Regions from separate parts of the Xylanimonas allomyrinae genome, predicted to be linked through region 2. Evidence: predicted binding sites of a transcription regulator. Region 2 holds the regulator's gene; the other holds the start of a gene.
What was found. The regulator HrcA, encoded in region 2, represses chaperone genes, less so after heat shock. The targets are predictions, from matches to a motif close to TTNGCACTCGNNNNNNNCGAGTGCNAA.

Region 1 (4,536 bases), 800 kb from region 2:
GTTCAGCGCGCGTGGATCAGAAGTCCATGCCGCCCATGTCGCCACCGGCCGGGGCCGCAGCGGCCTTCTCCGGCTTGTCGGCCACGACGGCCTCGGTGGTGAGGAACAGCGCGGCGATCGACGCGGCGTTCTGGAGCGCCGAGCGAGTCACCTTGACCGGGTCGTTGACGCCCGCGGCCAGCAGGTCCTCGTACACGCCGGTCGCGGCGTTGAGGCCCTGGTTGACCGGCAGACCGCGGACCTTCTCCGCCACGACGCCGCCCTCGAGACCGGCGTTGATGGCGATCTGCTTGAGCGGGGCCGAGATGGCGGCGGCCACGATCTGGGCACCCGTCGCCTCGTCGCCCTCGAGCTCGAGCTTGGCGAACGCGGCGGCACCGGCCTGGATGAGGGCCACGCCACCACCGGCGACGATGCCCTCCTCGACGGCAGCCTTGGCGTTGCGCACGGCGTCCTCGATGCGGTGCTTGCGCTCCTTGAGCTCGACCTCGGTGGCCGCGCCGGCCTTGATGACGGCGACGCCGCCGGCCAGCTTGGCGAGGCGCTCCTGGAGCTTCTCGCGGTCGTAGTCCGAGTCCGACTTCTCGATCTCGCTACGGATCTGGTTGACGCGACCGGCGATGAGGTCGGCGTCGCCGGAGCCCTCGACGATCGTGGTCTCGTCCTTGGTGACGACGACCTTGCGGGCCTGGCCGAGCAGGTCGAGCGTCGCGTTCTCGAGCTTGAGGCCCACCGTCTCGGAGATGACCTGGCCGCCGGTCAGGATCGCGATGTCCTGCAGCATGGCCTTGCGGCGGTCGCCAAAGCCCGGGGCCTTGACGGCGACGGACTTGAAGGTGCCGCGGATCTTGTTGAGCACGAGGGTGGCCAGGGCCTCGCCCTCGACGTCCTCGGCGATGATGAGCAGCGAGCGACCCTGCTTCATGACCTGGTCGAGGATCGGCAGCATGTCCTTGACGTTCGAGATCTTCGACTCGACGAGCAGGACGTACGCGTCCTCCAGGACGGCCTCCTGACGCTCCGGGTCGGTCTCGAAGTAGCGGGCCAGGAAGCCCTTGTCGAAGCGCATGCCCTCGGTGAGCTCGAGCTCCAGGCCGAAGGAGTTGGACTCCTCGACCGTGATCACGCCCTCCTTGCCGACCTTGTCGAGGGCCTCGGCGATGAGCTCGCCGATCGCCGGGTCGCCGGCCGAGATGGCGGCCGTGGCGGCGATCTCGTCCTTGGTCTCGATCTCCTTGGCGGCGATGAGCAGCTGCTCGGTCACGGCCTCGACGGCCTTCTCGATGCCGCGCTTGACGGCGATCGGGTTGGCGCCGGCGGCGACGACGCGCAGGCCCTCCTTGACCAGGGCCTGGGCGAGCACGGTGGCGGTGGTGGTGCCGTCGCCCGCGACGTCGTCGGTCTTCTTGGCGACCTCCTTGACGAGCTCGGCACCGATCTTCTCGAACGGGTCCTCGAGCTCGATCTCCTTGGCGATGGAGACGCCGTCGTTGGTGATCGTCGGGGCGCCCCACTTCTTGTCGAGCACGACGTTGCGGCCCTTCGGGCCCAGGGTCACCTTGACGGTGTCGGCGAGCGCGTTGAGACCGCGCTCCATGCCACGACGAGCCTCCTCGTCGAAAGCAATGATCTTGGCCATGGGGACTTGTCCTCCGCTGGATGGCTATTGCGTGGCCGGCGAGGTGCCCGCGACGGACGGCAAGCTCCCACGCGTTCAGGTCACGCGTGGGCGCAGGCCTCACCTGTCGGCCGGATATCGGTTCACCCTCCGTGGTCGGCGCCTGTCGCACCGGGCCACACGACGGAGCTTCCCGCCGCACGGACCCGGTCACGCGCACTGTCACTCGACACCGGAGAGTGCTAACGCCATATTGGCACTCGACCCTTGAGAGTGCAAGACGCTCAGCCGTGGACGAACCCGCATCGCGCATGGCGCGACACGACACCGTCGCGCCGGAGCAGCGGCCGGGCCCCGCCGTGACCCGCGCGACGGCGGTGGCGGGGCCCGGCCACGGACCTGTCAGAGGGGCGGACCTGCTCCGCCTGGGGGCCCTTGGTGCCCTGACCGACCTCGAACTCGACCTGCTGCCCCTCGTCGAGCGAGCGGTAGCCGTCCGTCTGGATCGCGCTGTAGTGGACGAACAGATCCTGGCCGCCCGAGGTCGGGGTGATGAACCCGTAGCCCTTCTCAGCGTTGAACCACTTGACGGTGCCCTGCGCCATGAAACTTCTCCTTGTGCTTCCCCAAAGCCCGGGGCGCCGTCCGGCCCCGGGTGAGCGCGAGCCTAGTGGCCAGGCTCACAGCGGGGAAGCACCGAAAGGCCACGATCGGGGCACGACCCGCTCGCTCGCCCGTCACGGACCGGCCCGATCCGCCCCGCTCAGCCGACCGGGGTCAGCGCGCTCTTGACGACGACCACCACGTCGCCGCTGCGGACGGTCTGCTGGACCACGTGGTCGCTCGGGACGCCGAGGATCGCCGCGACCGCGGCCGCGGTGTCACCGCGGTTCGCCGCGTACCAGATCGTGGTCTCGGTGACGCCAGAGCCGCCGGCCGGGTAGTTGGTCGCCTCCAGATTGGTGAAACCCTTCGCGGCGAGCGCGTCGCGCCCACGGCCCGCCTCGCCGGCGGGGCCACCGTCGTTGAGCACGCGCACCAGCGCGCCCGTGTCGGCCGCCTGGAGCAGTGCCGTGACGTCTGATGCCGGGTCCGTTGTCGCACCAGGTGTCGCGTCGTCACCCTGCTCGCCGTCGGTCGGTTCCTCACCGGCGGGGGACGCAGGATCCGTCGCCTCTCCGCCGGGATCGGCAGTGGTGTCGTCGGCGGGAGCGCCGTCGTCCTGCGACGGGCCCTGCGTGGTGCCGTCGGCGACGTCGCCGGTGCCCGGGTCGCGCGACAGGTACAGGACGCCGCCCACGGCAAGCCCGACGGCGAGGACCGCGACGAGCAGGAACGGCCACACGCTGCTCCAGCGCGTCCTGGGCGCCCGGTGCACGCCGACGGGCGCGTCGTCGGGACCTCGGACGTCGAACTCGTCCGGCGGGAACGGGTACTGGGTGCGGCTCACGCCGGACAGGGTAGCGGCTCGCGCGCGTCCGCGGCCCGGATCAGGCGCCGTGCTCGCCGAGACGGCGGGCCGAGCGCGCACGCTGGCGCGTCGCGCGCAGGCGCCGCAGCCGTTTCACGAGCATCGGGTCCGCCTCGAGCGCCGCATGGGAGTCGATGAGGGCGTTGAGCACCTGGTAGTAGCGCGTCGCCGACATGTCGAACAGCTCGCGCACCGCCTGCTCCTTCGCGCCGGCGTACTTCCACCACTGACGCTCGAAAGCGAGGATCTCCCGGTCGCGCTCGGACAGCGCCGTGCCGTCGGCGGACGACGCCGTCGACTCCGTCGGCACGGACGACGCGGCCTTCAGGGTGACCTGCAACGCGGTCTCGCTCATGCGGCTCAGCGTAAGCCGCAAACGACACCCATGTCATTCACCGGCCTGTGCGCGGAGCGCGCACGGCCGCCCACCGTCGGCAGCCGGTAGCCTCGCCGTCGTGACGACGCAGACCCGCCCGCTCGCCGAGGTGATCGACCCCGGGTGGGCACACGCCCTCGCGGACGTCGAGCCGCAGATCCACGCGATGGGCGCCTTCCTGCGCGCCGAGCTCGCCGCCGGTCGTCAGTACCTGCCCGCCGGGCGGGACGTGCTGCACGCGTTCCGCCGACCGTTCGCCCAGGTGCGCGTCCTGGTCGTGGGGCAGGACCCGTACCCCACCCCGGGGCACCCCATGGGACTGTCCTTCTCGGTCCAGCCGGACGTGCGGCCCGTCCCGCGCTCGCTGGCCAACATCTTCACCGAGCTCACGGCCGACGTGGGGGCCCCTCCCCCGTCGAACGGCGACCTGCGGCCGTGGGCCGACCAGGGTGTGATGCTGCTCAACAGGGTGCTGACGGTCGAGCCCGGCCGGGCCGCGTCGCACCGGGGCAAGGGCTGGGAAGCCGTGACCGAAGCGGCGATCCGCGCGCTCGTGGCGCGTGGCGGCCCGCTCGCGGTGATCCTGTGGGGGCGCGACGCGGCGTCGTTGCGACCCTGGCTCGGCTCGGTGCCCTGCATCGAGAGCGCCCACCCGAGCCCGCTGTCGGCGCACCGCGGGTTCTTCGGCAGCCGCCCGTTCTCGCGGGTCAACGCGTTGCTGGAGCAGCAGGGCGGGGTCCCGGTGGACTGGCGTCTGCCCTGACATCCGACAGGCCGTGAGTCGGTTCAGGGACCTCCTGTGCCCACGGCCTGGTCGCGGGGCATAATCGCGGCGTGAGCGAGCACCCTCCAGGAAAGGCACCCACCGCCCACGCCGACGTCGCAGCGCCCCGGTGGGAGCGCTACATCGCCGTCGGCGACTCGTTCTCCGAAGGGCTGTGGGACCCGTACCCCACCAGCACGCCCGACGACGTCCAGCGCGGCTGGGCCGACCGGCTCGCCGAGGCGCTGTCGGCCCGCCGCGAAGCGGCCGGTCTTGAGCCGCTCGAGTACGCCAACCTGGCGATCCGT
Region 2 (4,536 bases):
GCGCCCGCGTCGGTCAGCGCCCGCACCTCGCCATCGCTGATCCCGCCCTCGGGCCCGACGACGACCAACAGCTCGGGAGCGCCCGCCCCGTCGCGCGCGGGCTCCGGTGTCGGGGCCTCGGCGAGCGGCGTCGTCGCCTCCTCGTGCAGCACGAGCGCGACCCCACCGGCGCCGACCACGTCACGCACCCGCGCGGCCAGCTGCGGCGTCGTCACGGCGTCGCCCACGGCCGGGACCCAGGCGCGCCGCGACTGCTTGACCGCCGAGCGCACGGTGGCGACCCACCGCGCGCGCGACCGGGCGGCACGGTCGCCCCGCCAGACGACGACGGACCGCTCGGCCTGCCACGGCACGACGGCGTCGACGCCCGTCTCCACGGCGGCCTCGACGGCGAGCTCGTCCCGGTCGCCCTTGGCGAGCGCCTGCACGAGCGTCAGGACGACGCCAGGCGCCGCCTCGGTGACGGTCTCCTCGACGGTGAGCCGCACCTGCGAGCCCTCGGTCCCCGCGACGACGCACCGCAGCCGCGTCCCGGCGCCGTCGACGACGTCGACACGCTCCCCGACGCGCTTGCGCTGCACGACCGCCGCGTGACGCCCCTCGGCTCCGTCGAGCACGTAGGTGCTGCCGGAGGCGACCGACGTCAGCGAGGTGCCGTCGGCGAGGAAGACGGGGGCGCTCACGGGCGGCGCACCGGACGGGTCACGCCGTCACCGGCCGCTGAGCTTGTCGCGCAGGCGGCCGAACACACCCGGGTGCGCGGCGGCCAGGCGCGGCTCGGGGCGCTCCTCACCGCGCAGCGCGGCGAGCGAGCGCAGCAGCTGCGTCTGCTCGTCGTCGAGCGACGTGGGCACCTCGACCTCGACGTGGACGTGCAGGTCACCGCGGCCACCCGCGTGCAGGTGGCCGACGCCCAGGCCCTTGAGGGTGACGATCTGGCCCGGCTGGGTGCCGGGGCGCAGGTCGATCTCCTGCGGACCGTCGAGCGTCTCCAGGTCGAGCACGGTGCCGAGCGCGGCCGCCGTCATGGGCACGGGCAGCGTGCAGTGCAGGTCGTCGCCCCGGCGCACGAACGTCTCGTGCGGCTTCTCGCGGATCTCGACGTACAGGTCGCCCGCAGGGCCGCCGCCCGGGCCGACCTCGCCCTGCGCGGTGAGCTTGATGCGCGTGCCGGTGTCGACGCCGGCCGGGACGTTGACCGTCAGGGTGCGGCGCGAGCGGACGCGCCCCTCACCGGCGCAGTCGGCGCACGCCTCGGGGATGACGGTGCCGTGGCCGCCGCACGCGGTGCACGGCGCGGTCGTCATGACCTGACCGAGGAACGAGCGGGCGACACGCTGCACGTGCCCGCGGCCCGCGCAGACGTCGCACGTGCGCAGCGACGTGCCAGGGCGGGCGCCGTTGCCGCCGCACGTGGAGCACGCGACGGCGGTGTCGACCTGCAGCTCACGCTTGGCGCCGAAGGTCGCCTCGGCGAGGTCGACGTCCATGCGAACGAGGGCGTCCTGGCCGCGGCGCGCGCGCGGGATGGGGCCCTGCGCCGCCTGGCCGCCACCGAAGAACGTCTCGAAGATGTCCTGGAAGCCGAAGCCCGCGCCGAACCCGCTGCCTCCGCCGCCCGGGGCGGTCGGGTCGACGCCACGGTCGTACTGCTGGCGCTTGTCGGGGTTGCTCAGCACCTCGTACGCGCGCGCGACGTCCTTGAATCGCTCTTCCCCGGACTCCCCCGCGACATCGGGGTGCAGCTCGCGGGCGAGGCGACGGTATGCCTTCTTGATCTGCTCGGGCGTGGCGTCGCGCTCGACGCCGAGGATCTCGTAGTAGTCGGCCACAGCTCTCTCGGGTTCGTGGGTGTTGATGCGGACGGGTCAGGACGGCAGGACGCGCGACAGGTAGCGCGCGACCGCGCGCACCGCCGCGATGGTTCCGGGGTAGTCCATGCGGGTGGGGCCGATCGAGCCGAGGATCGCGACGGCGTCGCCGTCGCCCGACGCCGGGCCGTACCCGGACGTGACGACCGACGCCTCGGTCAGTCCTTCGAGCCCGTTCTCGTGGCCGATGCGGATCGCGACCGGGCCGACGCCCGGCTCCTGGGCCATCTCGGTCAGCAGGCCGAGCAGCACGACCTGCTCCTCGAGCGCCTCGAGCACGGGCCGCAGACCCTGCTCGAACCGCATCGAGGCACGCGCCAGGTTCGCGGTGCCGGCCAGCACGATGCGCTCCTCGTTCTCCTCACCGAGCGTGTCGACCACCGTCGCAGCGACCTGCTCGGCCAACGGGACGAGCGCGGGCTCGACGCGTGCGGCCACCGACGCGAACGCGTCGCCGAGGTCGGCGAGGCGCTTGCCCGCGGCGGCGGCGTTGAAGCGGGCACGCAGCTCGCCGAGCGCGCCGTCGTCGAGCACGAGCGGCTCGCTCGCACCCGCGCCAGGCTCCGGGACGTCCAGGTAGCGCTGCTCGACGCGGCCCGTGTCCGTGATGACGACGACGAGCAGGCGCCCGGCGCCGACCGGCACGAGCTCCAGGTGCCGCAGCCCCGAGCGCCGCAGCGACGGGTACTGCACGACGGCGACCTGGCCCGTGAGCTGCGCGATGAGGCGCCCGGCACGGCCCAGCACGTCGTCGAGGTCCACGCCCTGCGACAGGAACGTCTCGATCGCGCGCTTCTGCGGGCTCGACAGGGGCCGCACCTCGGCCAGCTGGTCGACGAACAGGCGGTAGCCCTTGTCGGTCGGCACGCGCCCCGCCGACGTGTGCGGCTGGGCGATGTACCCGGCCTCCTCAAGGGCAGCCATGTCGTTGCGGATCGTCGCGGGCGAGACGCCCAGGCGGTGCCTCTCGGTCAGCACGCGCGAGCCGACGGGCTCGCGCGTCGCGACGTAGTCCTCCACGATGGCGCGCAGCACCTCGAGCCGGCGGTCGTCGGCCACGGCTCCTCCTCGCGTCACGGTCAGGCTCACGGCTGTCTCTCTCGGGCCCGGCGCTGTCAGCGCCTGGCACTCCCATGGTTCGAGTGCCATCTTACGGCGCTCGCTGCACACACTCACGGACATCGCAGTCCGGGACCCGAACACGCAGGCGAGGAGGGCGCGAGACCGGACCGTTCGCACGCAGGGTCCGCCTCGCCGGCACACCCGGCACGTCCGCCCGCAGACACGTCGCCCGCCGTCTCGACCGTTCCCGAGGGTCCCGTCGCGCGCTCGCCGATGCCCTCGCAGTCGCGTGGCCCACGCCGGCGCCGCAGCCTCCGGAGCGGCCACAGCCGAGAGAACGGGCACTACGGTGATCGCCCGTGACCCGCCAACCTGAAACGCGCGCCCGCCTCGACCTCGCCCTGATGCTCGCACTGACCTTCTCGACGGGCGTCGCGGACGCCGTCGGCTACCTCGGCCTCGACCGCGTCTTCACCGGGAACATGACCGGCAACGTCGTCATCCTCGCAATGGCGCTCGCCGGCGCCGACGACCTTCCGGTCACCGGCCCGCTCGTCGCGTTGTGCGCGTTCATGCTCGGCGCGGCGCTCGCGGGACGCGTGCTGCGGTCAGCCCCGAGCGGATGGTCGGCACGAGCGACGGCGCTGTTCGCGGTCGTCGGCGCTCTGCTCGCAGGTGTCGGCCTGACCCTCGCCCTGGCGCACGACGGCGCGAGCACCGCGAGCGGGTTCGCACGGGGAGTCGAGCTGGCCTCGACAGCCGGGCTCGCGCTCGCCATGGGGACCCAGGCGGCGACGGCGCGGCACATCGCGGTCAAGGACGTCACCACCGTCGTGGTCACCTCGACGATCACCGGACTTGCCGCAGACTCGTGGCTCGGTCGCGCGGTACCTCAGCCCTGGGTACGCCGGACACTCGCCATCGTTCTCATCGGTGCCGGCGCGTCGGCGGGCGCCGTGCTGCTGCGAACCGGCCTTGCGTGGGGCGTCGTCCTGGCGATGGTGGTGACGATCGGGGTCGCCACCCTCGGCCGCGGAGTCGCACGCCGCGGACCCGCCTGAGGCCCACCGTCCGGCAGGCAAGACACCCCTAGACGCGCGCATCCAAAGTTAACAGGATGGCAACCTGCCGAATACCATCGCCCGCCTCCTGAACTGATTGCATTCAATCTGCCATCGCCGACGAGATTGGACATCCAGTGCGCGCATCCAGGACTCCCTCAACTGCTCGGTTCCCACGACCCCCGCTCCGCCTGCGCCCACGCACCGTGGTCGTGGGCGCCCTCCTCGCCACGGCCGCCCTGGCGACGACCGGCTGTCAGGCGGTCCAGCAGCCGTCCGCCGCCCAGAGCGGCACGACCCCGGCCGACGTCACCGACGTCTCGCTCTCGGGCAAGACGGTCGCCGAGGGCGGCGACCTCGTCATGGCGCTGTCCGCCGAGCCCGACAGACTCGACCCCACGACGTCGTCCTCCCTCTACACGCGCTACGTCATGCAGACGATGTGCGAAAAGCTCTACGACATCGACGCGCACGGCGAGCTGGCCCCGATGCTCGCCACCGACCTTCCGACCGTCTCCGACGACGGCCTCACGGTCACGATC

Region 1: groL (chaperonin GroEL) is a predicted target of HrcA. The motif match lies at 1,872-1,898, and genes of this name have one in related genera.

The regions. Positions count from the first base shown of each region.
Region 1 is NZ_CP035495.1:2,343,661-2,348,196, forward strand. It holds gene groL (chaperonin GroEL) at 17-1,639, opposite strand; partial or broken gene ET495_RS10675 (cold-shock protein) at 2,026-2,223, opposite strand; gene ET495_RS10680 (LytR C-terminal domain-containing protein) at 2,382-3,068, opposite strand; gene ET495_RS10685 (DUF3263 domain-containing protein) at 3,109-3,444, opposite strand; gene ET495_RS10690 (uracil-DNA glycosylase) at 3,545-4,228, shown strand; gene ET495_RS10695 (SGNH/GDSL hydrolase family protein) at 4,300-4,536, shown strand, end outside.
Region 2 is NZ_CP035495.1:1,543,798-1,548,333, forward strand. It holds gene ET495_RS07110 (16S rRNA (uracil(1498)-N(3))-methyltransferase) at 1-683, opposite strand, end outside; gene dnaJ (molecular chaperone DnaJ) at 711-1,832, opposite strand; gene hrcA (heat-inducible transcriptional repressor HrcA) at 1,869-2,930, opposite strand; gene ET495_RS07125 (YoaK family protein) at 3,293-3,994, shown strand; gene ET495_RS07130 (ABC transporter substrate-binding protein) at 4,207-4,536, shown strand, end outside.